DNA from 3 places in the Streptomyces sp. Q2 genome. Region 1 is predicted to be linked to each of the others. Evidence: riboswitches for the same ligand, from Rfam matches in the RefSeq annotation. Region 1 holds a riboswitch; each other region holds the start of a gene.

Region 1 (10,379 bases):
GGTTGGTGGGTTCGTCGAGGAGCAGTTCGCGGGGCTCCTGGGCGAGCGCGCGGGCGATCTGGACCCGCTGGCGTTCACCGCCCGACAGGGTGTGCCAGGGCTGGTCGGCGCGATCGGTGAGCCCGGCGCGGTCCAGGGCCGACCGCACGGCCGCCTCGTCGTGCGCGGCGGCGGGCGTCCAGGCGCGGCGATGCGGGACGCGTCCGAGCCGTACGACGTCCAGGACCGTCAACTCGACCTGGGTGTCTGCCTGTTGCTCGACCACGGCGAGGCGCCGGGCGACCTCGCGGCGGGGCAGACCGGCCACCGGTGTGCCGTCGAGCGTGACGACGCCGGCGCTCGGCCCGAGCAGGCCGGCCAGCAGCCGCAGCAGGGTGGACTTGCCGGAGCCGTTGGGGCCGAGGAGACCGACGGTGGAGCCCGGTGCGGGCGCGAGGGTGACGCCGTCCAGGATGAGGCGGCCGTCGGCTCGGCGGCTCACCCGGTCGGCACGCAGGCCCTCGGCTGAGGCGGCGGGCGCGTCGGACTCCGTGCGCAGGGTCTCCTTCACCGCACCCTCCGCGTCCGGTACAGCACCGCCACGAAGGCCGGCACTCCGATCAGGGACGTCACGACACCCACCGGCACCTCCTGCGGGTCGAGGACCGTGCGGGCCAGCGTGTCGACCCACACCAGGAAGACCGCCCCGGCCAGCGCGGTGACCGGCAGCAGCCGGGCGTGGCCGGGGCCGACCAGGGCGCGGGCGGCGTGCGGCAGCACCAGCCCGACGAAGCCGATGGCCCCGGCCGAGCTGACCAGCGCGGCCGTGAGCAGGGCCGTGACGCACAGCAGCACCAGACGGGTGCGGGCCACGGACACCCCGAGGGCGGCCGCCGCGTCCTGCCCGAAGGCGAAGGCGTCCAGGGTGCGGGCGTACGACAGGCACACCACCAGCGCCACGGCCAGGACGGCGAAGCACACCCACACGTCGGTCCAGCCCGCCCCGCCGAGGGAGCCGAGGAGCCAGAAGAGGACGCCCCGGGTGGTCTCGGCGTCGGCCGCGGTCATCACGACGAACGAGGTGAGGGCGGAGAAGAGCTGCATGGCGGCGACGCCGGCGAGGACGACCAGGTCGGTGCCGCCGCCGAGCGTGTGGCTGAGGAACAGCACGAGCGCGAACGACACCAGGGCGCCGAGGAACGCGCCCGCCGGGACCGACACCGCGCCCCCGCCGACGCCCAGCACGACCACCAGTACGGCCCCGGTCGACGCGCCCGAGGACACCCCGAGGACGAACGGGTCGGCGAGCGGGTTGCGCAGCAGCGACTGCATCACCGCGCCGCACACGGCGAGTCCGGCGCCGCACACGGCCGCGAGGAGCGTGCGCGGCAGCCTGAGCTGCCACACGATGCCGTCCCGGATCGGCGTCAACTCCGAGGTGCCGACGCCCAGATGGGCAGCGACGACGGACCACACGTCGGCGACTTGGATGTCGGCCGGGCCGATGGTGATGGCGACGGCGAGGGAGCAGCACAGCAGGACCGTCCCGGCCGCACCGAGCAGGACCGCCCGGGCGGTCACTTCACGAGCCCGAACTCGCGCAGGCCGGCCGCGACCCGCTCCACGCCCTCGATCGTGCGGATGGTCGGGTTCATGGCCTGCCCGCTCAGCAGGACGTACCGCTGGTGCCGGACGGCGGCCATGTTCCTGGTGACCGGGTTGGACTCCAGGAAGGCGATCTTCTTCTCGGCCGACTCGGCGGTCTGCGACTTGCGGGTCAGGTCGCCGATGACGAGGACGTCGGGGTCCCGGTCGGCGACCGTCTCCCAGTTGATCTGCGGCCATTCGTCGTGTGTGTCGTCGAAGACGTTCTTGGCGCCCAGGGAGCGCGTGATGACGCCGGGAGCGCCGCAGCAGCCCGCCATGTAGGGCGACTCGGAGTTGGCGAACCAGTACAGGAGGGTCACGTCCGAGGCGTGGATGCCGGAAGTGGCTTTCGCCATCCGCGCCTTGAGCTCGCCGACGAGCTTGTCGCCCCGTTCCTTCACCCCGAAGACGGCTGCCAGGTCACGTATTTCGCCGTAGACGGCCTCGGCGGTAAGGGGCTCGGACCGTGCGCCGTCGCCGTCGCCGGAGTTGTCCTTGCCGGCGCAGTCGGACGGGGAGACGTACGTGGGCACGCCGAGCTTCTCGAACTGCTCCCGCGAGGCCACTCCCCCCTTCCCCAGCGTGGAGACGAAGGAGGCGGCGACGAAGTCCGGCTCGGCGTCCAGGACGCGCTCGAAGGAGGGGTTGTTGTCGGCGATCCGCTCCACCTTCGCGTTCGCCTTCTCCAGGCCCTTCATCACGGGGTCGGTCCAGGTCGCCGTCCCCGCCATCCGGTCGGCGAGGCCGAGGGAGAGCATGATCTCGGTGGTGCCCTGGTTGAGGGAGACGGCACGCTCCGGCGGGGCCTCGACGCGTACCGTACGGCCGCAGTTGTCGAGACTGACCGCGGCCTTCGCAGCGGATGTGCCGGCGTCGCCGCAGCCTGCCAGGAGCAGGGATCCGGCCGCGAGCAGGGCGGAGGGACGGGCAAGACGTGCTATCTGCACGGGAATGGTCCTCGATCGTCGAGGGCTCGAACGCGGAGCCCGGTCGTACGGTGCTCCCCCGCCGTACGTCACCGCGAGGGCCGCCAGCAGGTTTTCGGACTCGGGATCATCCGGTCGGGGCGCCTTCCCAGACGACACACCGTCGTCCAGTGGCCGAGGCCCCGCCCGTCACCCTCACCGCTGCGCGTCAGCTCCGGATTCGCACCGGATTCCCTGACCCACGTGTCATGGGTTCGACTGGCCTCGGCAAGCTATCACGGTGGGGAATCCACGGTCGCGGCGCGCTGTTGTGCCAGAGGTCAGTGCGTTCGCGACCCCGAGGAGACCACCGTGTACGGCGACGAGGCAACGGTCCGCAAGATCCTCACCGGGCTCGGTGACACCTGGGCCGTGGTCGGCCTGTCGTCGAACCGGCAGCGCGCCGCGTACGGCGTGGCAGAGGTGCTGCAGCGCTACGGCAAGCGGATCGTGCCGGTGCATCCCAAGGCGGAGACGGTGCACGGGGAGCAGGGGTACGCCTCGCTCGCGGACATCCCCTTCGACGTGGACGTCGTGGACGTGTTCGTGAACAGCGACCTCGCCGGAGCGGTCGCCGACGAGGCGGTGGCGAGGGGTGCGCAGGCCGTCTGGTTCCAGCTCGGGGTCATCGACGAGGCCGCGTACGACCGCACCCGGGCCGCGGGGCTGGAAATGGTGATGGACCGCTGCCCGGCGATCGAGATCCCCCGCCTGGGCTGACGGACGGGCCCATCGCCCCCTGAGGACACCGAGGGGCCGGTGCCTGGCCGCCCGCAGCACCAACACCTCTGACAGCTCGGGTGGTCACGCGGGCATTCCGCTGCGTCCGGAATTGCCGAAACCCTCCCGGACGCCCCGACATAATGTGCGGGTGACCGCCACCAGTCCTCCCAACTCCGTTGCTCCGCAACGCTTTCCGGTCGTTGTCGTGGGTGCCGGGCCCGCCGGGCTCACCGTCGGCAACATCCTGCGGGCCGCCGGCGTCGACTGCCTCGTGCTGGAGACGGAGACGCGTGAGTTCATCGAGCAGCGGCCGCGGGCGGGCCTCCTCGAGGAGTGGGCCGTGCGCGGGCTTCAGCGGCGTGGTCTCGCGGACACCTTGCTGCAGCGCGCGCAGCTGCACACCGAGTGCGAGTTCCGGTTCGGCGGTGAGCGCTTCCGTTTCTCGTACGTGGAGCTGACGGGGACGCATCACTTCGTCTACCCGCAGCCGTTGCTGGTGACGGACCTGGTGCGCGAGTACGCGGACGTGCGGAGCGGGCAGGTGCGGTTCGGCGTGCGGAACGTCCAGCTGCACGATCTGGACACCGACCGGCCCTCGGTGTCGTACGTCGGCGCGGAGACGGGCGAGCGGGAGGTCGTCGAGTGCGACTTCGTCGCGGGGTGCGACGGAGGGCGCGGGGCGACCCGTGGCGCCCTGCCCGAGCAGGCGCACATCTCCCGGCACGACTACGGCATCGGCTGGCTGGCGCTGCTCGCCGAGGCCCCTCCGTCCAACGACTGTGTCGTGTTCGGCATCCACCCGAACGGTTTCGCCGGGCACATGGCCCGCAGCCCCGAGGTGACCCGGTACTACCTGGAGTGCCCGCCCGGCGACGACCCGGAGAACTGGTCGCACGAACGCGTCTGGTCGCAGCTCCAGGAGCGGCTCGCGGCCACCGGCCTCGGCCCGCTCACCGAGGGGCGGCTGATCGAAAAGCGTGTCCTGGACATGCACAGCTACGTCGTCGAGCCCATGGTGTTCGGCCGGCTCTTCCTGGCGGGGGACGCCGCGCACCTGACCGCCCCCATCGCGGCGAAGGGGATGAACCTCGCCCTGCACGACGCGTTCCTCCTCGGCGACGCCCTCGCCGGGTACCTCACCAAGGGCGACGAGACCGGCCTGGACGGCTACTCGGAGGCGTGCCTGCGGCGGGTGTGGGACTACCAGGAGTTCTCGCAGTGGCTCTCCGAGGTCTACCACGGCACCTCCTCGGGCGACGCCTACCGCGCGGGCACAACCTTCGCCCGGCTCCGCCGCCTGTTCACCTCGCCCGCCGCCGGGGCGGCCTTCGCCGAGCAGTATCTGGGCACGGCCACGGCGTACTGACCCGGCTCGGCCGGGTGCGTCAGTCGTGCGGCGGCCGGTCGCTGAGCCGGTGGTCCGCCACGTTCAGCGCCTCGTCCACCAGGCGGCGCAGATGGCCGTCGGGCAGGGAGTAGACCACCCGGCGGCCCTCCTTGCGGGTGTTCACCAGGCCGGCCAGCCGGAGCCTGGCCAGGTGCTGGCTGACGGCCGGCCGGGCCGCCCCGCACGCCTCCGTGAGCGTCGTGACGTCGGCCTCTCCCGCGGCCAGCGCGTGCAGCAGGGTGAGCCGGGTCCGGTCGCCGAGCAGGGCGAGCAGTTCGGCGGCGAGTGCGAACTGTTCCTCGCCCGGGGTGCGCGGGTGCGCATCGTTCGCAGGTGATAGGTGCATGCGTGCGCTCATACGCACATAATGGCCTCGTGGGCCGTCGCGCGTCCACTCCTCACACCGGAAGGGGACCCACGTGAACGACCGACACCACCACGAGCACGAGCACGAGCACGACCGACACCACCATGGCCACGGGCACGATCACGGGCACGACCACGGCGCCCATCACCACCACCCGGCCTCCGGCCTGCGCCGCCGCCTCGCACACCTCCTCACTCCCCACTCCCACGAGAGTGCCGACAAGCTGGACTCCGCCCTGGAGTCGTCGGCACGCGGCATGCGGGCCCTGTGGATCTCCCTGGCGGTGCTGGGCGCGACGGCCCTGGCGCAGGCGTTCGTGGTGGCCGTCTCCGGTTCGGTCGCGCTGCTCGGCGACACGGTGCACAACACCGCGGACGCGCTGACCGCCGTACCGCTCGGAATCGCGTTCGTGCTGGGCCGGCGCGCGGCGACCCGTCGCTTCACCTACGGCTATGGCCGCGCCGAGGACCTCGCGGGCATCGTGATCGTGCTGACGATCGCCGCGTCGGCGGCCTTCGCGGGGTGGGTGGCCATGGACCGGCTGCTCGATCCGCGGCCCGTCGAGCACGTGTCGGCGGTCGCGGTGGCCGCGCTGGTCGGTTTCGCGGGCAACGAGTGGGTGGCCCGGTACCGGATCAGGGTCGGCCGTGACATCGGCTCGGCCGCGCTGGTGGCCGACGGGCTGCACGCCCGTACGGACGGATTCACGTCCCTGGCCGTGCTGCTGGGCGCGGGCGGCTCGGCCCTCGGCTGGCAACTGGCCGACCCCATTGTGGGGTTGGCGATCACGGCCGCGATCACGCTGGTGCTGCGGGACGCGGCGCGCGAGGTGTTCCGGCGGGTGATGGACGCCGTCGACCCGGCGCTCGTGGACCGGGCCGAGCAGGCCCTGCGGGAGGTCGAAGGGGTGCGGGAGGTGGGCGAGCTGCGGCTGCGCTGGATCGGGCACCGGCTGCGTGCCGAGGTGGCGGTCGTGGTGGACGGCGAGGCGACGGTACGCCAGGCGCACGGCATCGCCGTGGACGCCGAACACGCCCTGCTGCACGCCGTCCCGCGCCTCACCGCGGCCCTGGTGCACGCCGACCCGGCGCCGGTGCCGGGCGAGGCGGATCCGCACCACGCCCTCGCCCACCACGGGGCGGCCTGAGAGTCAGGCGACCCCCAGCCCCTCCAGCACCACCGCACCCGGCAGCTCCGCGAACGCCTTCCCCGGTACCAGCAGCTTGCCGCGCCGCCGCCCGCTGCCCACCAGGACGTACGGCAGGTCGACGACGGCGGAGTCCACCAGCACGGGCCAGTCGCCGGGCAGTCCGACCGGGGTGATGCCGCCGTACTCCATGCCGGTCTCCCCCGTCGCCGTGTCCATCGAGGCGAACGAGGCCTTGCGGGCGCCGAGTTGGCGGCGCACGACGCCGTTGACGTCGACCCGGGCGGTGGAGAGCACGACGCACGCGGCCAGGGTGCTCTCGCCGCCGCGTCTGCCGGCGACGACCACGCAGTTCGCCGACCTCTCCAGCAGCTCACGGCCGTAGTGCTCGACGAAGACGGCGGTGTCGGCCCACCGCGGGTCGGTGTCGACGTAGACGATCTGCTCGGCGGGGACGCTGCCGCTCCAGTGGCGTACGGCGTCGGCGACCGGGCGGGTCAGCTCGTCGAGGCAGTCCGGTGCGGGGACGGCGTGGTCGAAGTGTCCGATGGGTGCGTCCATGACCGCACGCTAACAAAGCCGCCCGGGCCGGCTCAGTGCACGGGCGGGACGGAGACGGCCATCAGCATCCGCATCGGAACGTCGCCCTGATTGCCGTACGTGTGCGGGGTGTTGGCCTCGAAAGAGGCGGTCGCGCCCGCCGGGACGCGGTACTCCACGCCGTCCACGGTGAGCGTCAGCTCGCCCTCGGTGACATGGACCAGTTCGGCGGTGCCGGTGGGATGCGGGTCCGAGGAGCTGTTCTCGCCCGGCATCAGCCGCCACTCCCACATCTCCAGCGGGCCGGGGGCCTCGGTGCCGGCGAGGAGGAGGTTGTAGCTGCCGGCGTCGGTGCGCCACAGCCGGACGGCCTGCTCGGCGGGGACGACCCGGACCTTCGGCCCCTGTTCGTAGTCGAGCAGGGTGGTGATGCTGATCCCCAGCGCGTCGCCGATCTTGACGACCGTGCCGAGGCTGGGGTTGGTGCGGGACTGCTCGATCTGGATGAGCATGCCGCGGCTGACTCCGGCCCGCGCGGCGAGCACGTCGAGGGTGAAGCCGCGCACCGCGCGCCAGTGCTTGACGTTGCGCGCCAGGGACTGGGTCAGCAGGTCGAGGTCCGACACATTCCGTCCAACATCTAGTCCAATATTCTGGATGACAGAGTTCATTTCACTGAACTACCGTGTGGGTGCACCCCATCGTTCACCGAACTGTACTGCGAGGCCACCGTGACAGCACTCTTCGCCCTGGCCACCAGCCTGCTGTGGGGCGTGGCCGACTTCGGCGGCGGACTGCTGACCCGGCGCACCCCGGCGCTGACGGTGGTGGTCGTCTCGCAGACCGTCGCGGCGGCCGTGCTCGGCGCCGTCGTCGTGGCGACCGGCGCCTGGAGCGAAGCCGGTCCGCGTCTGTGGTTCGCGGTCGCCGCCGGCGCGGTGGGCCCGGTCGCCCTCCTCTGCTTCTACAAGGCGCTCGCGCTCGGTCCGATGGGCGTCGTCTCCCCGCTCGCCACCCTGAGCGTGACCGTCCCCGTCGGCGTGGGCCTCTTCCTCGGCGAACGGCCGGGTGTCGTGCAGGTCGCGGGCATCGCGGTCGCCGTGGCCGGTGTCGTCCTCGCGGGCGGACCACAGCTGCGGGGCGCGCCCGTGCAGCGCCGGACCATCCTTCTGACCCTGGTCGCCGCTCTCGGTTTCGGCACGGTGTTCGCGCTGATCGCGGAGGCCTCGACGACCATGACCGGCCTGTTCCTCGCCCTGTTCGTGCAGCGCGTGACCAATGTGGCCGTGGGCGGCGCCGCCCTGTACGTCTCCGTGAAGCGTGGCGCCGACGCCCTCCCGGAGGGCGGCTTCCCCTGGGCCTCGCTGCCGGCGCTCGCCTTCGTCGGGCTCGCGGACGTCGCGGCGAACGGCACGTACTCCGTCGCCGCTCAGCACGGCCCGGTCACCGTCGCCGCCGTCCTCGCCTCGCTGTACCCGGTGGTGACCGCCCTGGCCGCGCGCGGCTTCCTCAGCGAACGACTGCGGGCGGTGCAGGCGGCGGGAGCGGGACTGGCCCTGGTGGGCACGCTGCTTCTGGCGACGGGCTGAGTCCTCGGTCAGTCCAGCTCGGCGAGCTTCGCCGCCGTCTCGTCGTCCAGGCCGGCCAGCCGGCGCAGCTGTTCCGGGGTGACTCCCTCGGGAATCGGCACCGGTGCCGGCGTCCTGAGCGGCGGCTGCCAGCCGTCGCCGGGCGTCCAGCGCCGTACGACCCGGGCGGGCGCCCCCGCCACCACGGCGTGGTCGGGTACCGCACCGCGGACCACCGCTCCGGCCGCGACGACCACGTTCCGCCCGATCCGCGCGCCGGGCAGGATCACCGCCCCCGTCCCGATCCAGCAGCCCGGCCCGATCTCCACCGGTTCCATCCGCGGCCACTGCTTGCCGATCGGCTCGTGCGGGTCGTCGTACGAGTGGTTCGTGGACGTGACGTAGACGTACGGCCCGAAGTAGCAGTCGCTGCCGATGGTGACCGTCGTGTCGGCGATGACATGGCTGCCCCGGCCGAGGACGACTCCGTCGCCGATGCGCAGGATCGGCTCCGGGCCGAGGTCGAGGTCGGGCATCAACCCGGCGGTCAGGGTGACCTGTTCGCCGACGATGCAGTGCGCCCCGAGGTGGATCCAGGGTTCGCCGAAGACGGTGCCGAGCGGGAAGGCCAGCCGGGTGCCCGTGCCGAGCGCGCCGAAGCGGAACCGTCCCGGGTGTTCGGCGGTGACGGAGCCGGTGCTCTGCACCCAGGCCCAGCCCGCGTGCACGGCCCGCTGCGCGAGGCCGCGCGACCATGATGAGAACGTGTTCCTGCGCTTCGGCACCCGCTTACCGTACTCAGCGTGATGTGGCCTCATGAGATCGAGGGGCTGTGATCTTCGCCCCACAGGTGGCGTACGGTGCCGGTGTTGTCGACGACGAGGAGAGTGCCATGGGGCAGAAGGCGTTGATCACGGGCATCGGCGGCAGGGAACCGGACATCCACGAGGAGGCGTTCGTGGCGCCCACCGCCTCGGTCATCGGGGACGTGACGCTGGAGGCCGGGGCGAGCGTCTGGTACGGCGCGGTGCTGCGCGGCGACGTCGAGCGGATCTCCGTCGGAGCGCAGAGCAATATCCAGGACAACTGCACGCTCCACGCCGACCCCGGCTTTCCCGTCACGATCGGCGAGCGGGTGTCCGTCGGTCACAACGCCGTCGTCCATGGGGCGAGCGTCTGGAACGACTGCCTGATCGGCATGGGGGCGACGATTCTCAACGGCGCGGTGATCGGGGCGGGTTCCCTGGTCGCCGCACAGGCGTTGGTGCCGCAGGGCATGCAGGTACCCCCCGGCTCACTCGTCGCGGGCGTCCCCGCGAAGGTGAGGCGGGAGCTGACGGAGGAGGAGCGCCAAGGGGTCACGCTGAACGGCACGATGTACGCGGACCTGGCGAAGGCGCACGGCGAAGTACATCAGGACTGAGTGTCAGTCGGCGGCCGGGACGGGTTCCGGCTCGGGCTCGGCCGCCTGCTTCTGCGCCGTCGCCTTCTTCGCCTTGCGCTTCAGCACCAGCATCGACGTGAGCCCCACCAGCACCGCCGCCACGAGCCCCAGCCACGAGAACCGCTTCAGCCACGACTCGGCGACGATCCCGACGTAGTAGATGACGGCCGTCGTGCCGCCCGCCCACAGGATCCCGCCGAGGACGTTGGCGATCAGGAACTTCCAGTACGGCATCCGCAGCACACCCGCGAGCGGTCCGGCGAAGATCCGCAGCAGGGCGACGAAGCGGCCGAAGAAGACGGCCCACATGCCCCACTTCTCGAAGGACCGCTCGGCCGTGGCGATGTGTCCCTCGCTGAAGTGTTTGGGGAACTTCCTGCCGAGCCAGGCCAGCAGCGGACGTCCGCCCTTGCGGCCGATGGCGTAGCCGATGGAGTCGCCGACGATCGCGCCGACGCTGGCGCAGACACCGAGGATCACCGGGTCGATGCCCGCGTGCTGCGAGGACATCAGGGCGGCCGACACCAGGATGATCTCGCCGGGCAGCGGGATGCCCAGGCTCTCCAGTCCGATGACGATTCCCACTAGGGCGTAGACGGCGACCGCGGGCAC
Region 2 (10,379 bases), on a different contig from region 1:
CGGCGGTGGTGATGGGCTGGCTGTGGGCCCGCTTCGGGCGGGAGGAGTGGATACGGCTGCCCAAGCGGCGCGCCCCGGCCGGCGGGGGCGGACTGCGGGCCTTCGGCGCCGGCCTGCAGCACGACTTCCTGCACGCCGGCGGCTTCCTCGTCCTCGGCGCGGCCGCCGCGGCGACCTTCAACATCGCCGTCCCGCGGTCCGTCCTCGACCTCTTCACCGGCTCGGCCTGGCTGGCGGTGCTGCTGCTGGCCGTCCTGGCCGTCGTCCTGTGCGTGTGCAGCGAGGCCGACGCCTTCGTCGCCGCCTCGCTCAGCGGCTTCTCGCCCACCGCCCGGCTGGCGTTCATGGTCGTCGGGCCGATGGTCGACCTGAAGCTGATCGCCCTGCAGACGGGGACCTTCGGGCGCGCCTTCGCCGTACGGTTCTCGGCCGTGACCTGGGTGGTGGCCGTGGCGAGCAGTGTGCTGGTCGGGTGGTGGCTGCTGTGACCCCGGGGCGGTACGGCTCCCCTCTCCTCCTCGTCCTCACCGGCGCGGCGATCCTGCGGATCTCGCTCTTCAGCGAGCTGTACCTGCGCTATGTGCAGGCGGGGCTACGGCCCTACCTGGTCGTGTCCGGGGTGCTGCTGGTGCTGCTGGGCGCGGTGACGGCGGTCGTACGCCGGTCCGCGCCCGAGGGTCATGAACCCGCGCCGGACGGCCACGAAGAGGACGATCACGACGGGCACGGTCACCACCACGGCCACGGCCCCCGCATCGCCTGGCTCCTCACCCTCCCCGCCCTCGCCCTGCTGCTCTTCCCGCCGCCCGCCCTCGGTTCGTACAGCGCGGGGCGCGAGTCCGCCCAGCGGGCCGCACAGGGGGTCGGGGCCTTCCCGGCGCTCGCCGCCGGGGACCCGGTGGCGCTGACCCTCGGCGAGTTCAACTCCCGGGCGATCTACGACAGCGGGCGGTCGCTGAAGGGCCGTACGGTCCGGATGACCGGCTTCGTCACCCACGGCGACGACGGCGTCTGGTACGTCACCCGGCTCCTCGTCAGCTGCTGCGCCGCCGACGCGACGACCGGCACGGTCGAGGTGCGAGGGGACGACGCGCCGCCCGTCGACACCTGGGTCACCGTCACCGGCACCTGGCACCCCGAGGGCGCCCTCGGCACCGACGCGGCCTGGCCGGCGGTGCTCGACGTCACGTCGGTGCAGCGGGTGAAGCAGCCGGCGGATCCGTACGAGCAGCGCTGACCGAGCACGGGCGGCGTTCCCCGTCTCGTTCCGGCGCGATCGGGTACTCGATGCCCGGACCGTTCCCGGACGGAGGAGGCTCGTCATGACCGATCCGTCTTCAGTGCCCCTGTCCGGCGAACCGGGGTACGGCGAGCAGCTCCTGGTCCGGCTGCAGAACCTGCTCCTCGAGTCCGACCGGCTGGACGACTTCCTCCAGCAGCTCGTCACCGTCGCCGCGGCCGCCCTGCCCGTCCCGGTGCACTGCTCGGTCACGCTCGGCACAGAGAACCGCCACCACCCCTACACCGCGGCGGCCAGCGACGAGATGGTGGACCTGTTCGACCAGCGGCAGTACGAGGTGGGCGAGGGCCCCTGTCTGGAGACGCTGCGGACCGGCTCACCGCACTGCATCGAGGATGCCGACGCGGAGGAACGCTTCGGATCCTTCCCCGAGCTCGCCCGGAAGCACGGCGTACGGAGCGTGCTCGCGCTGCCGCTCGCCCCACCCCGGCAGCAGGTCCCCGGCGTCCTGAACATGTACTCCATGGAGTCGCGCACCTTCACCCCCCAGGTGCGCGAACAGGCCGCCGTCTTCGCGTCGCACGCGTCGGGCGCGCTGGGTGTGGCGCTGAAGTTCGCGGGGCAGCTCCAGTTCAGCCTGGACCTGCAGAGCGCGATCTCCTCGCGGACCGTCATCGACCAGGCGCTCGGCATCGTCATGACCCAGGAGTCGTGCTCCTCCGAGCGGGCTTTCGAGATCCTCACCCGGGCCTCCCAGCACCGGAACGTGAAGCTGCGCGACCTCGCCACCGAGATCGTCACCAAGGTCGGCGGTGAGCCGCCCTCCGTCCGCCCGCTGTGGCCCCGTGCCACGCCGTTCGGCGGTGACGGGCAGAGCGCGTTTCGCGGGTCGGGCGACGGGTAGTCGGCCGGGGCGCCCCGGCCGCGCCACGAACCCTGGCCCTTTCCTGATGCGCCCGTTCTGAGGGCCATGGACGGTCTGGGTGCGCTGATCGAAGGAGGCGGTGGCCGTGCGGGGCAGGGACGACCGCGACGGCGCCCCCGGCGACGACCACGGTTCGTACGCCACGCCGGGGGGCGGCGACCCCCGGCTGTCCAACCGCGACGCCGCACAGGAGCAACAGGGCGAGCGGGTGGAGTCGGCCCATGTGATCGCCGAGGGGGTGCGGGGCGCCCAGCCCGTGGAGATCCCCGGACGGCTGTGCATGGTGGCGGTCAAGCTGTTGCCGGTGATCGGGGCGAGCGTGTCGCTGCGCAGTGACGGCATGCCCGTCCAGCTGGCCGCGAGCAGCGACCAGGCCGCGCACCTGTCGGAGGTCCAGGCCACGCTGGGGGACGGGCCCTGCACGCACGCCGCCGAGACCGGCGCCCCGGTGCTCGCCTCCGACCTCACGAGCGGGCGGGACGTTCGCCGCTGGCCGGTCTTCGCCCAGCAGGCGACGGAGGCCGGCGTGCAGGCCGTCTACTCGGTTCCGCTCGGGAACGACGCCGTGTGCCTCGGTACGCTCGACCTCTACCGCGCCACCCCCGGCGAACTCGACGCCCGTGGCCTGCGCACCGCGCAACTCGTGGCGAGTGTCATGACGGTCGGCCTCATGGCGCTGCCCCGGGGGGAGGAGAATGGTCAGGGAGGAACGGAACCCTGGTTGAGCGGCCTGGCCGCGGACCACGACGAGGTCTACCAGGCCATCGGCATGATCATGGTGCAGCTCGGAGTCGGCTCGGACGAGGCGCTGGCCCGGTTGCGTGCCAACGCCTTCGCGCACAACCGCACCGCCGCCGAGGTGGCGCGCGAGGTCGTCTCGCACAGGAAGAGGTTCGACCGCGACTAGGAACAGCCCGGCCCGCCGACCGGCGAACCGGCGTAGTGGTGACGGTGTGAGGAGGCTGGGATGACCCGGGATGACATGCGGCTCATCCGCGCCTTCATGGACCTCGCGGACACGCTGGGCGCGCACTTCGATCCGCTCGATCTCTTCGCCCGGCTCGGCGACCACTGCACGAGCCTGCCGGCCGTGGACGCGGTCGGGGTGGTGATGGCCGACGCGCGGGGCGCCCTGCGCGCCATGACGGCCTCCGACGACGACCTCGGCCGGCTGGACCTGCTCCAGACGCGGCAGGGGGAGGGACCGTCCGTCGACTGCTTCCGCACCGGCGAGCCGTCACCGCCGACGATCTGCGCGAGGGCGCCCGCTGGCCCGACTACACGGCGCACGCCCTGACGGCCGGTTACGTCTCCCTGCACGTGCTGCCGCTGCGGCTCGACGGCCGCACGATCGGTGCGGAGAGTCTCGCGGGCCGGCACAGCGACGTCCTGCCGGCCGACGACATCGTCGTGGCGCAGGGGCTGTGCGACATCGCCGCGCTCACCCTGGCCCACTGGCTCGCCGAAGCCCGGCGTCCGCACGATCTGCTCACCTCCCTGCAGGCCGCGGTCTCCGCGAAGGCGACGGTCGAGCTCGCCAAGGGACTCCTGGCGGAGTACGCGGGTGTCTCCCTCGCAGAGGCGCTGGTACTGCTGCGCCGGTACGAGGAGAAGTCGCGACTGCCCATGACGGCCGTCGCCCGCGCGCCGGCGGAGCGCACGCTCGGTCCGGAGGAACTGCTGGAGGGAGTCCCGGATCGGGCCTAGGATCGTCGATCATGGACACATGGGGACTGTTCCTGATCGCCGCGGTCGTATTGGTGGGCATCGGCAGTGTGGAGAGCCGAATCTCCCGTGCCGACCGCCGCATGGCGCGGGTGGAGCGCAAGCTCGACCTGATCCTGGACCAGCTGGGGCTGACCGAGCACGACCCGCGGATGGACGAGGTCGCCGCGCTCGCCCGTGAGGGCAGGACCGTGACGGCGGTCAAGCGGTACCGGGAGATCACCGGGGAAGGCCTGAAGGAGGCCAAGGAAGCGGTCGACCGGCTGGCCTAGATCTCCACCCGGCCCTGCTTGTGGACCTCCGCCAGACGCCGCGCGCCCAGGTCCACGGCCGCCCGGGTGACGTCGGCCGACACGTCACCGAGACCGCCGTGGGTGAGCCCGATCGCGTCGGCGCCGACCCGGACGACGGCGACGTCCAGGGTGAGCATGACCGGTTCGCCGTTCAGCGTCGCGCCGGACACGGTGACCCGCAGGCCCTGGCGTGCGTCTCCCACCTCCGGCAGCCCGGCGTCGGTGACCTGGACGTCCGTCACGTGTCCCTGGGCGGTCGTCGACGGGAACCGCGCGCACTTCTGCGGCAGGGTCTTCAGCCAGGCCAGACTCCGGTCCACGTCCGTCGGCCGCTGGGTGACGACCTGGTAGCGCAGCTGGGACCCGTTCCAGACGTCGTCGAGGCCGATCACCGCCCGGGGGCGGGCGTCCGCGCCGAACAGCTCCTCGGCGTAGAGGACCTCGAGCAGGCGCCGGCACTCGGGCCACTGAGCCGTCGCCTTCAGCAGCCCGTCGTGCCAGGTCGCGGCCCCCTGCGTAGGGGCCCAGGGCTCGCCGAGATCGACCTCCGTGACGAGGGCGGCCTGAGCCTGCGCCTGGGTGAGGCCCACGGACGACGGGGTGGCGGACGTCACGGGTGCGCTGGTGGTGGTCCCGTAGTCGGGCTTCTGGGCGGTGGGCGGCGTACTGAGGGCGGAGCAGCCGGCCGCACCGACCAGGGCACTCAGACTGACGGCACAGGCGGCGAGCGCGCGGGCCGGGGGCGGGGTCATCGGGGGTGCCTCCTTGAGGCCGTCCAAGATCGAGTACGCCCTCCTACGGCACCACCAGCTCCGCCGGCCCACCAGCGAGCCGGGCCGTACGGGTGAGCGGGGCCGGCGCCGGGGGCCGGGGTGGGCGCGGGTCCCGAAAACCGATCGCCCCCTGCTCGCCCCCTTGTTACCGTCGCCCCATGCAGCGTGCCCATGTCGTACCCGTGTCCCTCACGACGACGCCGGAGAGTGTCCCGGCGCGCTGACAGCTGACCCAGTCCAAGCCCCGGGGCGAGTGCCCCTGGGCTTCGGCGTGCGGGGGCTCGTCTCCGGTCACCGTGAGGAGAGCACCGCCATGACCGCCATGACCGGCCCGCACGACCACCGCCGACTCGGCCGGGAACTCGGCCTGTTCGACACCGACCCGCTGATGGGCGCGGGCCTGCCGTACTGGCTCCCCGACGGGGCCGTCGTACGGCACACCCTGGAGGAGTACGTCCGGGAGGCCGAACGCGCCGCCGGCTACCGGCACGTGTACTCGCCGGTCCTCGGTAAACGCGAGCTGTACGAGATCTCGGGGCACTGGTCGCACTACAGCGAGGACATGTTCCCGCCGATGGCGCTGGGCGCGGAGGAGGTCGTACTGCGGCCCAGCCTGTGCCCCCACCACGCGCTGATCTACCGCTCCCGCTCCCACAGCTACCGCGAACTGCCCTTGCGGATGGCCGAGTTGGGCGGCATGTACCGCTCCGAGCCGTCCGGGGTGCTCGGCGGGCTGACCCGGGTCCGGGCCATCCAGCTCAACGACGCCCACATCTTCTGCACCCTGGACCAGGCCGTGGACGAGGCCCGGGACGCCCTGGAGCTGATCGGCCGCGCCTACGCCGATCTCGGCATCCGCCCCGCCCGATACCGGCTCTCGCTGCCCGGCGAGGGCGGCAAGTACGTCGCCGACCCGGCCCTGTGGCGGCGGGCCACCGCGCTGCTGCGGGAGGTGCTCGACGCCGCCGGCGTGGCGTACGAGGCCGCCGAGGGCGAAGCCGCCTTCTACGGCCCCAAGATCGACGTCCAGATCACCGACCCCGCCGGCCGCGAGAGCACCCTCTCCACCGTCCAGATCGACTTCCACCAGCCCGAACGCTTCGACCTGCACTACATCGGCGCCGACGGCGCGAAGCACCGGCCGGTCATGGTGCACCGCAGCATCATCGGCAGCGTGGAACGGGCTGTCGCGCATCTCGTCGAGCAGCACGGCGGCGCGTTCCCGGCGTGGCTCGCGCCCGTGCAGCTGGCGGTGCTGCCGGTCGCGGACGCGCAGGAGGAGCGGGCCCACGAGGTCGTACGGCGGGCCCTGGCGCGAGGGCTCCGGGCGGAACTCCACGGCCCCGGCGACGGCACCCTCGGCGCCCGGATCCGGGCGGCGCGACTCGTGCCGTACCAGGCGGTGATCGGGGAGCGGGAGGCCGACGGCGACCTGGCGGCGCTGCGGCTGCGGGACGGGAGCCGTCCGGGGGCGGTGCCGGTCGGTGAGCTGCTGGACCGGATCGCCGCCCGGGTCGGTGATCGCGGGACCGAACTGTGGGCGGCTGCGTAAGGTCGCTTCGTAACCCGTCGTAGCCCGGAAAGAGGAACCCGCCGTGACCGGTCAGCCCATCCCGGTGATCATCGACTGCGACACGGGCGTCGACGACGCCCTGGCCCTGCTGTTCGCCGTACGGCATCCCGCGCTCGACGTGCGCGCGGTGACCTGCGTGGCCGGGAACACCGACGTGGACGGCGTCGTCCGCAACACCCTGACCGTGCTGGAGCAGGCCGGGGCCGGTGACATCCCGGTCGCGCGGGGTGCCGAGCGCCCGCTGATCGAGCCGGTACGCACGGCACGGCACGTGCACGGCGAGGACGGGATGGGCGACCTGGGGCTGCCCGCGCCGACCCGCCGGCCGGTCGACGTGGACGCGGTGACGCTGCTGCGGCGGGAGATCCTCGCCTCACCGACGCCGGTCACCCTCATCCCCACCGCGCCCCTGACCAACATCGCGCTGCTGCTGCGCACCCACCCCGAGGTGGTCCGCAACATCGAGCGGATCGTGTTCATGGGCGGCGCGGTGGCGACCGGGAACGCCACGCCGGTCGCGGAGTTCAACGTGTGGCACGACCCGGAGGCGGCCGCGATCCTGCTCACCGCCGGGGTACCGATCACCATGTACGGCCTGGACGTCTTCAAGCAGGTCCTCGTCCCGGCCGGGGACGTGCAGCGGCTGCGCGCGAGCTCCGAACCCCGCCTGCGCATGGCCGGCGAACTCCTCGCCCACCGCGACCCCGCCACCTCCGGCGACCCCACGCCCACGGGCGGCCTCGGCGACGCGGGCGCCGTCTGCGCGGTCGTCGACCCGGGGGGCATCACCACCGAATTGCTCCCGGTCGAGGTGAGCCTGGCCCCGGGGGCCACCCGGGGCCAGACGATCGTCGACCGGCGCCCGCGCCCCGGCGAGTCCGAGATCCACGAGGGTACCCGTGAACAGCGCCTGGTGGACGTGGCGTTGGGCGTGGACGTGGAGCGGTACGTGAAGCTGTGGCTGACGACGGTGGAGGGTGTCTAGCGCGTCTCCGCCGCGGGCCGGACCGCCCACCGCTGCTCCACCCTGGCGAGCCGCCAGTAGGCGATGGCGGCCGCCCACACCACCACGAACAGGCCGACGATGACGTAGCCGACGCTGTCGAGGTTGATGTCGGCGATCCAGGTGGTGACCGTGTCGCTCAGGTCGAGCTTCTCGTGCAGGACGCCGACGAGTTCGATGGTGCCGATGAAGAAGGCGACGGCGACCGACAGGCCGGTGATGGTGAGGTTGTAGAAGACCTTGCGGACCGGGTTGGAGAACGCCCACTGGTAGGCGAAGTTCATGAACGTGCCGTCGAGGGTGTCGAACAGGCTCATGCCGGCGGCGAACAGGAGCGGCAGGGACAGGATCGCGTACCAGGGCAGGCCGGCCGCCGCGCCCGAGCCGGCCATCACCATCAGGGTGACCTCGGTCGCGGTGTCGAAGCCGAGGCCGAAGAGGAAGCCGAGCGGGAACATCTGGCCGGGGCGGCTGATGGACTTGGTGAGGCGGCCGAGGATCCGGTTCATGAAGCCGCGCGAGTCCAGGTGCTGTTCGAGTTCCTTCTCGTCGTAGGCGCCCGCCCGCATCGCCTTGAACACCTTCAGGATGCCGAGCAGGGCGGCCAGGTTGAGGGCGGCGATGAGGTAGAGGAACGTGCCGGAGATCGTCGTACCGAGGAAGCCGAGCACCTGGTGGGTGCCGGAGCCCTCGTTCATGACCTTTCCGGCCAGCTGGGTGCCGCCCGCGATCAGCAGGGCGAGGACGACCACCACGCTGGAGTGGCCGAGCGCGAACCAGAAGCCCACCGACACCGGGCGCTTGCCGTCGGCCATCAGCTTGCGGGTGGTGTTGTCGATCGCGGCGATGTGGTCGGCGTCGAAGGCGTGCCGCATGCCGAGGGTGTAGGCGGTGATGCCGAGGCCGATGCCGAAGGCCTTGTTGCCGACCTCGTAGTGCCCGGGGGCGACGAGGAGGAACAGGATTCCGAAGGCGACGACGTGCAGTGCGGCGACGACCGCCATGAGGCCGGCGGTCTTGAGGGTGTCTTCCCGGCGCCATTTGAAGGAGGACGTCGGGGCGGGGACATGCGCAGACTTCTGGGCAGGGTTGGGCAGGGTCATCCGGTCACGCTCCAGCACCTCGTGGATCAACTCGTGAGATGCCGTGGCCGGTCTCCTGGCTTACGGGTCGTACGTGTCCGTTCCTGCCTTCCCGGTCTTGCGACCAGTGGCCCGGCTGGCGCCGGACGGGACGGAAACTCCCCGATCACAGTGGCGAGGGCCGCTCCGGCATGGACCCCCTGAGGGGTCGTCACCGGCTTCCCGAGCACCACGGCCAGCCCACCGTAGGGTGGCAAGCGGTCTCCTGCATAGCTGCGTACCTGGGCAGGTATGAAAGATCACATGGGGGTGCCTGCGAGGATGACGGCATGCATCTCGTTCCGGCCGACCGAGCGGATCGCCGAACCATCGACGGGCACCGGGTGTGCGACGCCATCGCCGCGATCGGCGAACCGGGCCATGTCCGCACCTGGGCCGACCGCTTCTCGCTGCTCGCCGACCCCAAGCGGCTCGCCCTGCTGCTCGCCCTGCACCGGGCCGGCCCCCTGGCCGTCTCCGACCTGGCGATCGCCACCGGCATGAACGACCCCGCCGTGTCCCAGGCGCTCAGGCTGCTGCGGGCGGCGGGTGTCGTAGAGGGCGAGAAGGAGGGACGGATCGTGCGCTACCGCGTGGTGGACGCCGACATCGCCGCGCTGCTCAAGCAGTGCGCGACCCCATCCGGCCCGTCTGGGGGTCCCCCCTCTGGGGGAGTCTGAGGACGAGGCCCTTCGGGCCGAACGCGGGGGTCTGGGGGCGTAGCCCCCAGGGACGGGACGGGAAGGGGCGGCGCGGGTGACATCCCGTGTCCTCAACCCGAAAAGCGCCGGCCGGGCCGAAACCGCCCGACCGGCGCTGATCACACCGACTGCGCCTGATTACGAGCGGGCAGCCTTGCGACGCCGCGTCGCCAGCACGATGCCCGCACCGCCCGAGAGCAGCACCGCCGCACCGATCGCGATCGGACCGGTCGCGCTGCTGCCACCGGTCTCCGCGAGGTCACCGCCGCCGTTCGGGGTGGCGGCAGGGGACGTGGTGGACTCGGAGGCCGACGGGCTCGGGGCCTCGGTGGAGGGCGAGGGGGACTCGGCGGGGGTCTCCGTCGCCGGGGGCGTCGTCTCCTCCGCCGGCGTCGAGGGCTCGGTGGACTCCGGCGTCGACGGGGTCGGCGTCGGGGTGGCCGGCGGCTCGGACGGGGCCGTCGTGCAGTCCTTCGTGCCGCCGTTCCAGGCCGCGATCAGCTTGTCCTTGATGACCGGGCGGTCCGGGCCCTTGGGCAGGTCGCCGTGGACGAAGCCGTCGTTCGCGTCGAGCTTGCCGTCGAACTTGACCGCGCCGCGGTAGAGGTCTATCTGCGCGAAGCAGCCCGCGTCGGGCACCGCGATGTCGAGGGAGTCGGTCTGGCCCGGCTTGACGGTGACGGTGTCGAAGTCGACGAAGACCTGCTCGCCGGAGGTGCCGAAGGTGGCGCCGTGGGCGAGGTAGGAGGCCAGGGAGGCCGTGCAGGTGGCGGCGTCGCCCGCGGTGCGGACCTTGATGTGGACCTTGCCGTCGTCGGTCGGCTTGAGGTTCTGGTCGTCGACCTTGACCGAGTCGAAGAAGCTCGTGCCGTCCAGCGAGAACTGGCAGCGGTCGGTCCCGGTCTCGGTGCCCGCGCCGGTGCCGGGCTTGTAGGTGCCGCCGGAATTCCAGCCGTCGCCACCGGGAGTGCCGGTGGCCCAGGCGCCGGAAGCGGCGGCGACGGAGGCGGAACAAAGGACGAGCG
Region 3 (10,379 bases), on a different contig from region 1:
CCCGGCAGCCGTCCAAGAAGGGCTCCCCGCCCTCGATCTCGGCGACCCCGTGATGGATCTCGTACCCCTCGACGTGTTCGCCGAGGGCCTCGCCGACGGGCCGGGTGAGGGTCTTCTCGCGGGCGAACCGCACCCGGACGGGAAGGACCCCGATCCCCTCGACATGCCCCTGCCGGCTCTCGACCTCGTCCTCGATGTGCTCGCCGAGGACCTGGAAGCCGCCGCAGATGCCGAGAATGGGCCTTTGTTCGGCGGCCCTGCGGACGAGGGCGTCGGCAAGCCCCCGCTCCCGCAGCCACTGCAGGGCCCGTACGGTCCCCCGGGTCCCCGGAATGACGACGAGGTCGGCATCCGCCAACTCCTCCGGCCGGTCTACGAACCGCACGACGACACCCGGCTCGGCGGCCAGGGCGTCGACGTCGGTGAAGTTGGACATCAGCGGGACCGCACAGACGGCGACCCGCAACACGTCCTCGCCGACGGGCGGGGCCACGACCGACTCCCTGACCGTCCCCCGCAGCGAGACCCGCAGCCCGTCCTCCTCGTCGATGCCGAGCCCGTGCCGGAAGGGCAGGACGCCGTACGTGCGCCGCCCGGTGAGCGAGTGCAGCATGTCGAGCCCGGGTTCGAGCAGGGACACGTCCCCCCGGAACTTGTTCACGAGGAACCCCGCGACGAGCGCCTGATCCTCCGGCGACAGCAGCGCGACGGTCCCGAAGAAGGAGGCGAAGACCCCGCCGCGGTCGATGTCACCGACCACGAGTACGGGCAGCCCGGCATTCCGGGCGATCCCCATGTTCACGATGTCCGTCCGCCGCAGGTTGATCTCGGCGGGGCTGCCGGCCCCCTCACAGATCACCGCGTCATACGTGCCCCGCAACTCGGCGAGACAGTCGAGAACGGTCCCGAGAAGCTTCTGCTGCCGCCCCCCGTGATACCCCCGCGCACTGAGCTCACCGACCGGCTTGCCGAGCAGCACGACCTGACTGCTCTGCTCACCGCCCGGCTTGAGCAGCACGGGGTTCATCAGCGCGGTCGGCTCGACCCGGCAGGCCTGCGCCTGCATGGCCTGCGCCCGCCCGATCTCGGCACCCTCACGCGTCACGAACGAATTGAGGGACATGTTCTGCGCCTTGAACGGCGCGACCTTGACCCCCTGCCGCACCAGCCACCGGCAGATCCCGGCGGTGACGACGCTCTTGCCGGCGTCGGAGGTGGTACCGGCGACGAGAAGACCACCACCGGTCATGACGCACCACCCGCGCGCGGGACCGAACCGGTGGGCACAGCCCGCGGCCCCGAGCGCCCCTTGACGCGCCCCCGCAGCAGTGCCCCCGCCGCACTCACCCCCAGTGCGAGCCACCCGACCCGCTGCGACAACCGAACAGCCCTCTCGATGTCCCCCACCCGCACGGCACGCCCCTCCCCGTTCAGCACAGGCCGATGCTCGATCCGCCCCCCGTACGACAACGTCCCGCCGAGCCGCACCCCGAGCGCCCCCGCGAACGAGGCCTCCACGGGCCCGGCGTTGGGACTCGGATGCTTCGCGGCGTCCTCCCGCCAGGCACGCACGGCGCCCCGGGGATCCGAACCCGTCAGCGCGGCCAGCACGGCGGTGAGCCGCGCGCCCGGCCACCCGGCGAGATCGTCGAGCCGAGCGGAAGCCCACCCGTACCGCCGATACCGGGGCGACTTGTGGCCGACCATGGCGTCGAGGGTGTTCACGGCCCGGAAGCCGAGCAGCCCGGGCACACCGCCCACGGCTCCCCACACCAGCGCCCCGACCACCGCGTCGGAGGTGTTCTCGGCAACGGACTCGACGACCGCCCGGGCGATCCCGTCGGCGTCGAGGGCCTGCGGATCCCGCCCGCACAGATGCGGCAGCCGGTCCCGCGCGGCGTCGATGTCCCCCGCCTCCAGGGCCTGCCCGACGCCCCGGGCCTCCCGGGCGAGTGAAGTCCCGCCGACCACGGCCCAGGTGGCGGCTCCGGTGAGCGCGAGGGAAGCGGCAGTGGAGGTACGTACGCTCCGTGCGGCCACGGCCCCGACAGCGACCGCGCCCCCGGCGCACACGACGGCGTGCAGCGCGCCCCACCCCCGGTGGTCCCGCCACAACGCCCGTTCCACGGCACCCGCGGCCCGCCCGAACACGGCGACCGGATGCCCACGGCGTGGATCGCCGAGCAGGAGGTCGCCGAGAAGGCCGGCGGCGGCGCCGTACGCGAAAACGCGATCGGCACGCATGGACTCAGCCGACCGCTGTCACAGACAGGGTGCTGGTGTTGAACCTCGAACGGCAGCCGCGCATGGCGATATGTCCTCACTCAGGGTGTCCGCGCCCTGGTTCGACGAGATCGGCGGTGAGAGTTCCTGGCTCCCGGGGCTTCCTACCCCGGTGACAGTGGCGGGACCGCGCCGGACTCACACCGGCTTCCTCTCCTACCGCCGTACATGGCTCCGGCAGTCCACCACGGGGTTGGAAGGGCCGTCAACTTGCTGTTGACCTGCGAGAGGGGAGTGTGCTGAGACCCACATCGGTGGCATGACGGTCGGCTCACGGGGGCCGGCCGGCCGGTGATTCGCCTGCGCGGGGCGGCTCTCCGGTCAGGCGCTTGTGATCACGCTTCGTCAACGCATGTGGTCCGTCAGGAAGGGATGAGGCGCCGGTAGTTACGGGTGGAAGGTACCGAAAGGGCATGGTTTGAGCGGCGCGTCCGTCACGGAGGCACTCCGCCCGGCGGTGTGCCCCGCACGTGTCGCCGTCGACCGCGCGGGTGACGCCGACATGCGACAACCGGGCGGGTGCGAGGCCGAAGCCCCGCACCCGCCCGGTTGTCGTGCCGTGACGTCAGGCCACGATCAGATAGATCCCGTACCCGACAGCCGCCGCGCAGGCCGCGAAGCACGCGTACGCACCCGTGACCGCGGCAGCGGCCGTGCCGCCCTGCGCGACGGCCCGCTCGCGGCGGGACAGGCCCACGATGCCGAGGGTGAAGAGGGCCACGAGGGTCACGGTGATCAGGAGGCTGATGCCGAAGACGGATCCGAGGGCCGCCCAGTCGATCTTCATGCTGGTTCTTCCTTCATGCCGGTTGGTGCCTGGGTGGCGGGGCTCAGACGGTGGTCGCGGCCGACGGGGCCGCGGGGTCGGCCGCGCTGGCCGGGGCCGGGATCGTGGCCGTGAGGTCCTCAGTCACCGAGGCCCCGACCGGCGGCGGCGTCACGGCGGCGATCGCCGTGGTGACCACGCCGGCCGGCTCCTCGCTGTCGTTGACGTTCGTGTGGTCGACGACCTCGCGGCGCGAGAGCTTCCAGATCGCCGCGCTGGAGGCGATGAGGAAGACGGCGACGAGGGCGGTGCCCCAGGCGCCGAAGCCGGTCACATACTCCGCGAGCGCGCCCACCAGGGCCGCGGCGGGCAGGGTCAGGCCCCACGCCACGAACATGCGGGTCGCCGTCGACCAGCGGACCACGCCGCCCTTGCGGCCGAGTCCGGCGCCCATCACCGAGCCGGAGACGGAGTGCGTGGTGGACAGGGAGAAGCCGAGGTGGGAGGAGGCCAGGATGACCGTGGCCGCGCTGGTCTGGGCGGCGAAGCCCTGCTGCGGCTGGAGGTCGGTCAGGCCCTTGCCCATGGTGCGGATGATGCGCCAGCCGCCGAGGTAGGTGCCGAGCGCGATGGCGAGGCCCGCGGAGAGGATGACCCAGGTGGGCGGGTCCGAGTCGGGGGCGACGGCGCCGCCGGCGACCAGGGCGAGGGTGATGATGCCCATCGTCTTCTGGGCGTCGTTGGTGCCGTGGGCCAGGGAGACCAGGCCGGCGGAGGCGATCTGGCCGGCGCGGTAGCCCTTCTCGGCGGCCTTGCCGTCGGCCTTCTTGCCGAGGGAGTAGGACAGGCGCGTGGCGAGCATCGCCGCCAGGCCCGCCACGATCGGGGCGGCGATCGCCGGGATCAGGACCTTGGTGACCAGGACGTCACCGTGCACCGCGCCGACGCCCGCGGAGGCGATGGTGGCGCCGATGAGGCCGCCCATGAGGGCGTGCGAGGAGCTGGAGGGGAGCCCGACCAGCCACGTCAGCAGGTTCCAGAGGATCGCGCCGACCAGGGCGGCGAAGATGACCTCGGGACGGATGCCGGATTCGTCGACGAGACCCTTGGAGATCGTGTTGGCGACCTCCACGGAGAGGAAAGCGCCTACAAGGTTCAGCACGGCGGACATGGCCACCGCGACCTTGGGCTTGAGTGCACCGGTCGAGATGGTGGTGGCCATCGCGTTGGCGGTGTCGTGGAAACCGTTCGTGAAATCGAACGCGAGTGCGGTTACTACCACAATCGCGAGGATCAGCGAGAAGTTTTCCATTTACCCAGGCAATCGTTCGAGGTCATTGGCCAGATGAACGTAGGTAACCAGGGTGAACGGAAGATGAACTGAGCAGGGCCGCACGGTGTCTGGATTCGACGGTTCTCGCTCCACCGGGCTCCAGTTGATCCGCGCGGCCCCGACGCCGCGGGATCAGTCGCCTCTGGCGAACTCCCTCAGCTGGGTCCGGGACCCGTTGAAGAGATTCTGGTCACCCGGCAGGCCGCCACTGTTGTCGTACTGCCAGATGGTCCAGAACGACCAGCCGGCGGGCAGCGTTCCGGCGTTCGCCGAGTTGTAGCGGGCGACCCACAGGGCGTGGTTGGCGGCGAAGGCGGGGCTGCCGCCGGTGCACGTGTTCCACCAGTGGGCGGTGGTGTAGATCACCGGACGGCGGCCGGTGAGCCGTTTGACCTCGTCGCTGAACGACTTGATCCAGCTGACCATCTTCGGCTTGGTCAGGCCGTAGCACTTGTGCTTCTTGTCGTACGGGTTGTATTCGATGTCGAGCGCGGGCGGCAGTGTCCAGCCGTCCGCACTCCAGCTGCCGCCGTTGCGCACGAAGTGCGCTGCCTGCGCCGAGCCGGACGACGTGTTCGGCAGGGCGAAGTGGTACGCCCCGCGGATGATGCCCGCCTCGCGCGCGCCGTTGTACTGCCGGCCGAAGTACGGGTTGCGGTAGGTGGTGGACTCGGTCGCCTTGACGTAGACGAACGTGGCGCCCTTCGCCCTGGCCTTCTGCCAGTCGACGTTCTTCTGGTGGGAAGAGACGTCGTGCCCCTTGGGCAGGCTCGCGGCCGAGGCGGGCGTCTCGGCGAGGGCTGTTCCCCCGACGGTGAGTGCCGCCGCGGCCGCCGCCAAGGCGCGGGTGCGGCGACGGGACGGATTGCGATCACGGGCCATATGTCCCCCCGGAATGGCGACGTGCACGACAAATCCCCCAGAGATTACTGGAAGGTCGTCGCATCTCCGGTGATCTCCGGCCAAGCGACCGAAGAAGCCTGTGTATGCCCATATGTGCTCTTTCGGAGGTGCCGGTTCCGGCCTAAAGTGCCCTCGCCCGCGGGCGGGTTGACGCCGCGCCTGGCAGGATCGCCGCATGGCTGAGGAGCGGCGGGACGCCGGGGGCGTGCGGGGCGGCCGGGACGGCGCACAGGATGTGCCGGAGCCGCGGGGGAGGAGTGTGCGCCCCGAGGAGGCGCACGCCTGGGAGGCGCTCGTCGCGACGGCCCGGCGGACGGTGTCCGACGGACTGGTCGTCGGGACCTCCGGCAACGTCTCGGTACGCGTCGAGGACACCGTCCTGGTCACACCGTCGGGCGTCCCCTACGACCGGCTCGCGCCGGACGACGTCACCGGCGTCGACCTCGACGGCCGGCAGGTCCTCGGCACCCTCGTCCCCACCAGCGAGCTGCCCATGCACCTGGCCGTCTACCGCACCACCGACGCGCTCGCCGTCGTCCACACCCACGCCGTGCACGCCACGGCCGTCTCCACGCTCGTCCCCGAGCTCCCGGCGATCCACTACATGGCCGGCGCGCTGGGCGGCCCCGTCCGGGTTGCCCCGTATGCCACATACGGCACCGACGAGTTGGCCGAGAACATGCTCCACGCCCTCGCCGACCGCTCCGCCTGCCTCCTGCAGAACCACGGCACCCTCACCTACGGCACCACCCTGGACCAGGCCTACGACCGCACGGCCCAGCTGGAATGGATGTGCCGCCTGTGGCTGACGGCGTCCTCGGTACCGGGCCTCTCGCCGGCCCTGCTTTCCGAGGCACAGCTCGCGGAGGCGGGTGAGCGGCTGCGGGGGTACGGGCAGCGAGGCTGAGCCGCAGGCCGCCGCGACGGCTCCCGGCCCGCCCACCGCGAGAGCCGCCCCGAGCGCACTCCCACTGGCCGCCGACGAGGTCCGCCAGGACACTGGACGGGTGCGCACTGTCACCGCAACGACCGCCGCCGTCACCGCGGCCCTGGCCGCCGGCGCCGCCGGAATCGCCGTCGGCCGGCTCGCCGCCGACGCCGCGCTCAAGGCGCCCGCGGGCCGCCCCCTGCCCACCGAACCCCACCTCACCGTGCACGCGACTGCGGCCGGCCGCGTCGCCCTCACCCGCGACCTGGCCGCCCTGCGCCCCGGCGTCCACGGCCTTCGCGGCGACGGCTCGCACGCGGTCGTCGGCCCCGTCCTCGGCACGGAGCCCCACTCCGCCGACACCGTCGTACGCCGCCTGGAACGCGTCACGCACGGCACCCTGAAACCCGGCGACAAGGTCTGGCTCACCCCGAACGTGTACGCGGGCGACCCCGGCACCGCCCTCGGCCTGGACCACACCGACATCGACGTCCCCGGTGAACTCGGCGCCCTGCCCGCCTGGTTCGTGCCCGGCGTACGCGACACCTGGGTGATCGCGGTGCACGGCCTCGGCACCACCCGAGAACACCCCATGAACGTCATGGAGTTCCTGCACCGCCACCGCTTCCCGGTACTCGCCCTCGCCTACCGTGGCGACCTCGGCGCGCCCCGCCCACCGGACGGCCTCAACCACCTCGGCGAGACCGAGTGGCGCGACCTGGACGCGGCGATGCGTTACGCCGTCGGCCACGGCGCCCGGCAGCTCGTCCTGCACGGCTGGTCCACCGGCGCCACGATGGCGCTGCGGGCCGCCGCGCGCTCGGGGCTGCGGGAGCGGATCTCGGGGCTCGTCCTCGACTCCCCGGTCCTCAACTGGGAGGCGACCCTGCGCGCCCTCGCCTCGGCCCGCCGCACCCCGAGCGCCCTGCTGCCGCTCGCGGTACGCGCCGCACAGGGCCGCACCGGCCTGTACGGCGACCGCCTCGGCGCCGCCGCGACCCCCGACCGTCTCGCCATGCCGCCGACCCTGCTCTTCCACGGCCCGGACGACACGGTGGCCCCCTGGGCCCACTCCCGCCGCCTCGCCGCGACCCACTCCGGCCGGGTCGCCCTCCACACGGTCCGTCGAGCGCCCCACGCGGCCATGTGGAACGCCGACCCGAAGGCCTACGAAGAGGCCCTGCGCCGCTTCCTGACGCCGTTGATGTGACGTGACGCCTCCTCAGGCCCCCGCCCGGCCATCTCCTCCGCTCCCGGTGCCGGGCCTTCCGTTTAACGCCGTACCACTGGCCTGATCTCGGCCTGCGGCCGCTCGCGAGGGCCCGGCGCCAGCCCTCCCGGTCGCCCGCCGTGCCATTCCGTTTGGGTTTTCGGACCGTCAACCGGAAGACTGCACCCGTGACGTCCCGTATCCCGCGCGACTCCAGGCTTCGACTCGTCCGCCCGCGACCCCTGGCCGCCGCCCCCACAGCTGTGAACCAGCGGCGCCCGCGCCGCCCCGCGCCCCGCCCGCCGGAAGGCACCCCGGCCCCCGCGGAACTGGCCAGAATGGCACGCTCCGGCCTGGCCGCCGCCGCCCGCGTCGCCCACTGGGCGGACGCCGCGCTGCGCCCCCGCCGGGACGGCGCGAACCCCGACGGCAAGGGCGCCCTCTCCGGCGAGACCGCCGAACGAGCCGCCGCCGACCTGGGCCTGACCGCGGCTCAGGTCCGCGCGGACTGGGACACCGCCCGTCTCGCCGGCCTGGTCGAGGTGCACGGCGACACCGCCCGCCCCGGCTGGCGGCTGCGTGCCTGGGACCGTGACGACAGCGCCGTGCTGCGCGGCTGGGTCGCCCTCTTCGACGCCTGGTCGCTGGCCTGCCCGGAACCGGCCGACCACGAGGCGGCCGCCGTCGCCGAGGTCGTCTCGGCGATGCCCCAGGTGCTCTCCTTCCTCCAGCTGTCCGCCGGCCCCGTCCCCGTGGAGCAACTCCTCGACCTTCTGGAGCAGCGGGTCACCGAGCTGCGCACGGAGCGCTGCGAGATCCCGTACGGCCCCCAGCCGGTACCGGTACCCGTCCCGTCGCCCCCGGCCCGGCCGGAGCCCGACGACGCCCCGCTCTCGCCCCTCCTCGACTGGGCCCTGCGCGCCCTCGCCTCCGTCGGTGCCCTCACCTACGGCGACGGGCAGGCCACGCTCACCCCGCTGGGCAACTGGGCGGTCTGGGTCAAGCTGGAGCAGATCTGCGTCGCCGCGCAGAGCCCCGCCGGGAACATCGAGCAGGCGGCCGAGGGCATGCTCCGGGGCTGCGCCCAGCTGCGCCCGAACGCGGCCCGCGCCGAGTACCGAGCCTGGCTCGCCGCCCGCCCCGTCGGCAGCGCCGTCACCGAGTTGCTCGGCGCCGCCCGCGGCGAGGACGCCCTGCTGCGCGGCCTCGCCTTCGAGGCGCTGCGGGTCGTCGGCGCCCCCGCCGAGCCCGACGTCCGCTCCGTGGCCGACGAGCCCACCCTGCGGCCGTACGCCCTGCTGTGGCTGGCCGAGCACGACGGCATCGACCCCGAGGACGCCCACGAGGTCCTCACCCGGGAAGAGGCCACGTGGCTGTGGGTCGACACCGCCGCCGCCGTCGCCGACCACGGCGAGGCCCCGATGCTGGTGCGGCACCTGGAGTCCGCGGTGCAGCCGACCGTCCCCATGCTGCTCGACGAGGTGCGTGCCGTCGGTCACCCCCGCACCGTGCAGGTCCTGGTCGCGCTCGCCGCCGCGCACCCCGACCCGGCCCTGGCGAAGGCGGTACGCCGGGCGGCCTTCCAGGTGCACACCGGAGGAAGCTGACGCGGGAGCGCCGCCGGCGGCTGTCCGCCGTCAGCCCTCCATCTCGGGGCCGTACGTGCCGAAACTCCAGATGTTGCCCTCGCTGTCCCGGGCCATGTAGTCCCGCGAGCCGTAGTCCTGGTCGGTCGGGGGCATCAGGATCTCCGTGCCGTGATCCACGGCACGCCGGTGGTGTGCGTCGACGTCGTCCACGACGACGTACACCCCGCTCGGGCCCGCGCCCTTCATCGCCGTGTCGAAGACGCCGCCGCGGCCCTTGGAGCCGATCATCACGCCGCCGTTGCCCTGCGCCAGCTCGGCGTGCAGCACGGAGCCGTCCTCGCCCTCGTACACCGACAGCTCCGTGAAGCCGAGCGCCTCCGTGAGCTGCCGGATCGCCGCTTTCGCGTCCGCGTAGAGCAGGGTCGGGAAGATGCTGGGCCGCCCGCCGTTCGTTCCTGCCATGCCGATCACTCCTTTGTGATCCCTGCCGGAGATCTCACCTGCTGTCCAGTCTGGCAGCGACCACTGACAACGCCCCGCGAGCTGCGTCCGCCGCCCACGGCGACAGCCCGGCCGACAACCCCGGCAGGCGGCTCGAACAGCGGTACGCAGAAAAAGTGGTTGCACGGCCCCGTTAGACTGGCCCCCATGGCCATTCTCCTCGCGCATTAGACGGCGGGAACGTCCTCAGCCGTCCTTCCCGTCACCCCATCCGCCCTGGAGTCTGTCCGTGATCTCCGCCTCCGGTATCGAGCTGCGCGCCGGTTCCCGCATCCTCATCGAGTCCGCCACCTTCCGCATCGCCAAGGGCGACCGCATCGGTCTGGTCGGCCGCAACGGCGCCGGCAAGACCACCCTCACCAAGTGCCTCGCAGGCCAGGGTGTCCCCGCCGCCGGCACCATCACCAGTTCCGGCGAGGTCGGCTACCTCCCGCAGGACCCCCGCACCGGCGACCTCGACGTGCTCGCCGGCGACCGCATCCTCTCCGCGCGCGGCCTGGACACCCTGATCCGCAAGATGCGGGAGAACGAGCAGCGCATCGCGAGCGGCTCGGGCGCCACCCGCGAGAAGGCCATGCGGCAGTACGAGCGCCAGGAGACCGAGTTCCTCACCAAGGGCGGGTACTCCGCCGAGGCGGAGGCCGCCACCATCGCCGCCGCGCTCAACCTGCCCGACCGGGTGCTCGGCCAGCCCCTCCATACGCTCTCCGGCGGTCAGCGCCGCCGTATCGAGCTGGCCCGCATCCTGTTCTCCGACGCGGACACGCTGCTTCTCGACGAGCCGACGAACCACCTGGACGCCGACTCGATCGTCTGGCTGCGCGACTACCTCAAGACCTACCGCGGCGGCTTCATCGTGATCTCCC

Evidence for each region. Region 1 has a riboswitch for cobalamin ahead of ACWBNA_RS39240 (ABC transporter substrate-binding protein). Riboswitches for the same ligand answer to the same signal wherever they lie in the genome.
Region 2: linked by a shared signal. The riboswitch ahead of nicT (Nickel transporter NicT) and the one ahead of ACWBNA_RS39240 (ABC transporter substrate-binding protein) in region 1 are both predicted to bind cobalamin.
Region 3: linked by a shared signal. The riboswitch ahead of ACWBNA_RS06135 (cobalamin biosynthesis protein) and the one ahead of ACWBNA_RS39240 (ABC transporter substrate-binding protein) in region 1 are both predicted to bind cobalamin.

What each region holds. Positions count from the first base shown of each region.
Region 1 covers NZ_JBXEJE010000048.1:6,808-17,186, forward strand. The annotation lists gene ACWBNA_RS39230 (ABC transporter ATP-binding protein) at 1-550, opposite strand, end outside; gene ACWBNA_RS39235 (FecCD family ABC transporter permease) at 547-1,560, opposite strand; gene ACWBNA_RS39240 (ABC transporter substrate-binding protein) at 1,557-2,573, opposite strand; cobalamin riboswitch at 2,642-2,830, opposite strand; gene ACWBNA_RS39245 (CoA-binding protein) at 2,904-3,311, shown strand; gene ACWBNA_RS39250 (4-hydroxybenzoate 3-monooxygenase) at 3,463-4,680, shown strand; gene ACWBNA_RS39255 (ArsR/SmtB family transcription factor) at 4,700-5,059, opposite strand; gene ACWBNA_RS39260 (cation diffusion facilitator family transporter) at 5,121-6,215, shown strand; gene ACWBNA_RS39265 (YbaK/EbsC family protein) at 6,219-6,776, opposite strand; gene ACWBNA_RS39270 (helix-turn-helix domain-containing protein) at 6,809-7,381, opposite strand; gene ACWBNA_RS39275 (EamA family transporter) at 7,487-8,344, shown strand; gene ACWBNA_RS39280 (acyltransferase) at 8,353-9,108, opposite strand; gene ACWBNA_RS39285 (gamma carbonic anhydrase family protein) at 9,216-9,746, shown strand; gene ACWBNA_RS39290 (DedA family protein) at 9,750-10,379, opposite strand, start outside.
Region 2 covers NZ_JBXEJE010000001.1:71,801-82,179, forward strand. The annotation lists gene ACWBNA_RS00310 (permease) at 1-488, shown strand, start outside; gene ACWBNA_RS00315 (TIGR03943 family putative permease subunit) at 476-1,237, shown strand; gene ACWBNA_RS00320 (GAF and ANTAR domain-containing protein) at 1,323-2,144, shown strand; gene ACWBNA_RS00325 (GAF and ANTAR domain-containing protein) at 2,245-3,072, shown strand; gene ACWBNA_RS00330 (hypothetical protein) at 3,133-3,462, shown strand; gene ACWBNA_RS00335 (ANTAR domain-containing protein) at 3,486-3,872, shown strand; gene ACWBNA_RS00340 (hypothetical protein) at 3,884-4,162, shown strand; gene ACWBNA_RS00345 (hypothetical protein) at 4,159-4,935, opposite strand; gene thrS (threonine--tRNA ligase) at 5,279-6,508, shown strand; gene ACWBNA_RS00355 (nucleoside hydrolase) at 6,552-7,514, shown strand; gene nicT (Nickel transporter NicT) at 7,511-8,635, opposite strand; cobalamin riboswitch at 8,664-8,863, opposite strand; gene ACWBNA_RS00365 (ArsR/SmtB family transcription factor) at 8,944-9,333, shown strand; gene ACWBNA_RS00370 (LAETG motif-containing sortase-dependent surface protein) at 9,493-10,379, opposite strand, start outside.
Region 3 covers NZ_JBXEJE010000004.1:52,953-63,331, reverse strand. The annotation lists gene ACWBNA_RS06140 (cobyric acid synthase) at 1-1,249, opposite strand, end outside; gene ACWBNA_RS06135 (cobalamin biosynthesis protein) at 1,246-2,244, opposite strand; cobalamin riboswitch at 2,346-2,485, opposite strand; gene ACWBNA_RS06130 (hypothetical protein) at 2,849-3,070, opposite strand; gene ACWBNA_RS06125 (inorganic phosphate transporter) at 3,114-4,361, opposite strand; gene ACWBNA_RS06120 (lysozyme) at 4,515-5,264, opposite strand; gene ACWBNA_RS06115 (class II aldolase/adducin family protein) at 5,461-6,192, shown strand; gene ACWBNA_RS06110 (alpha/beta hydrolase) at 6,293-7,423, shown strand; gene ACWBNA_RS06105 (hypothetical protein) at 7,612-9,030, shown strand; gene ACWBNA_RS06100 (VOC family protein) at 9,061-9,474, opposite strand; gene ACWBNA_RS06095 (ABC-F family ATP-binding cassette domain-containing protein) at 9,743-10,379, shown strand, end outside.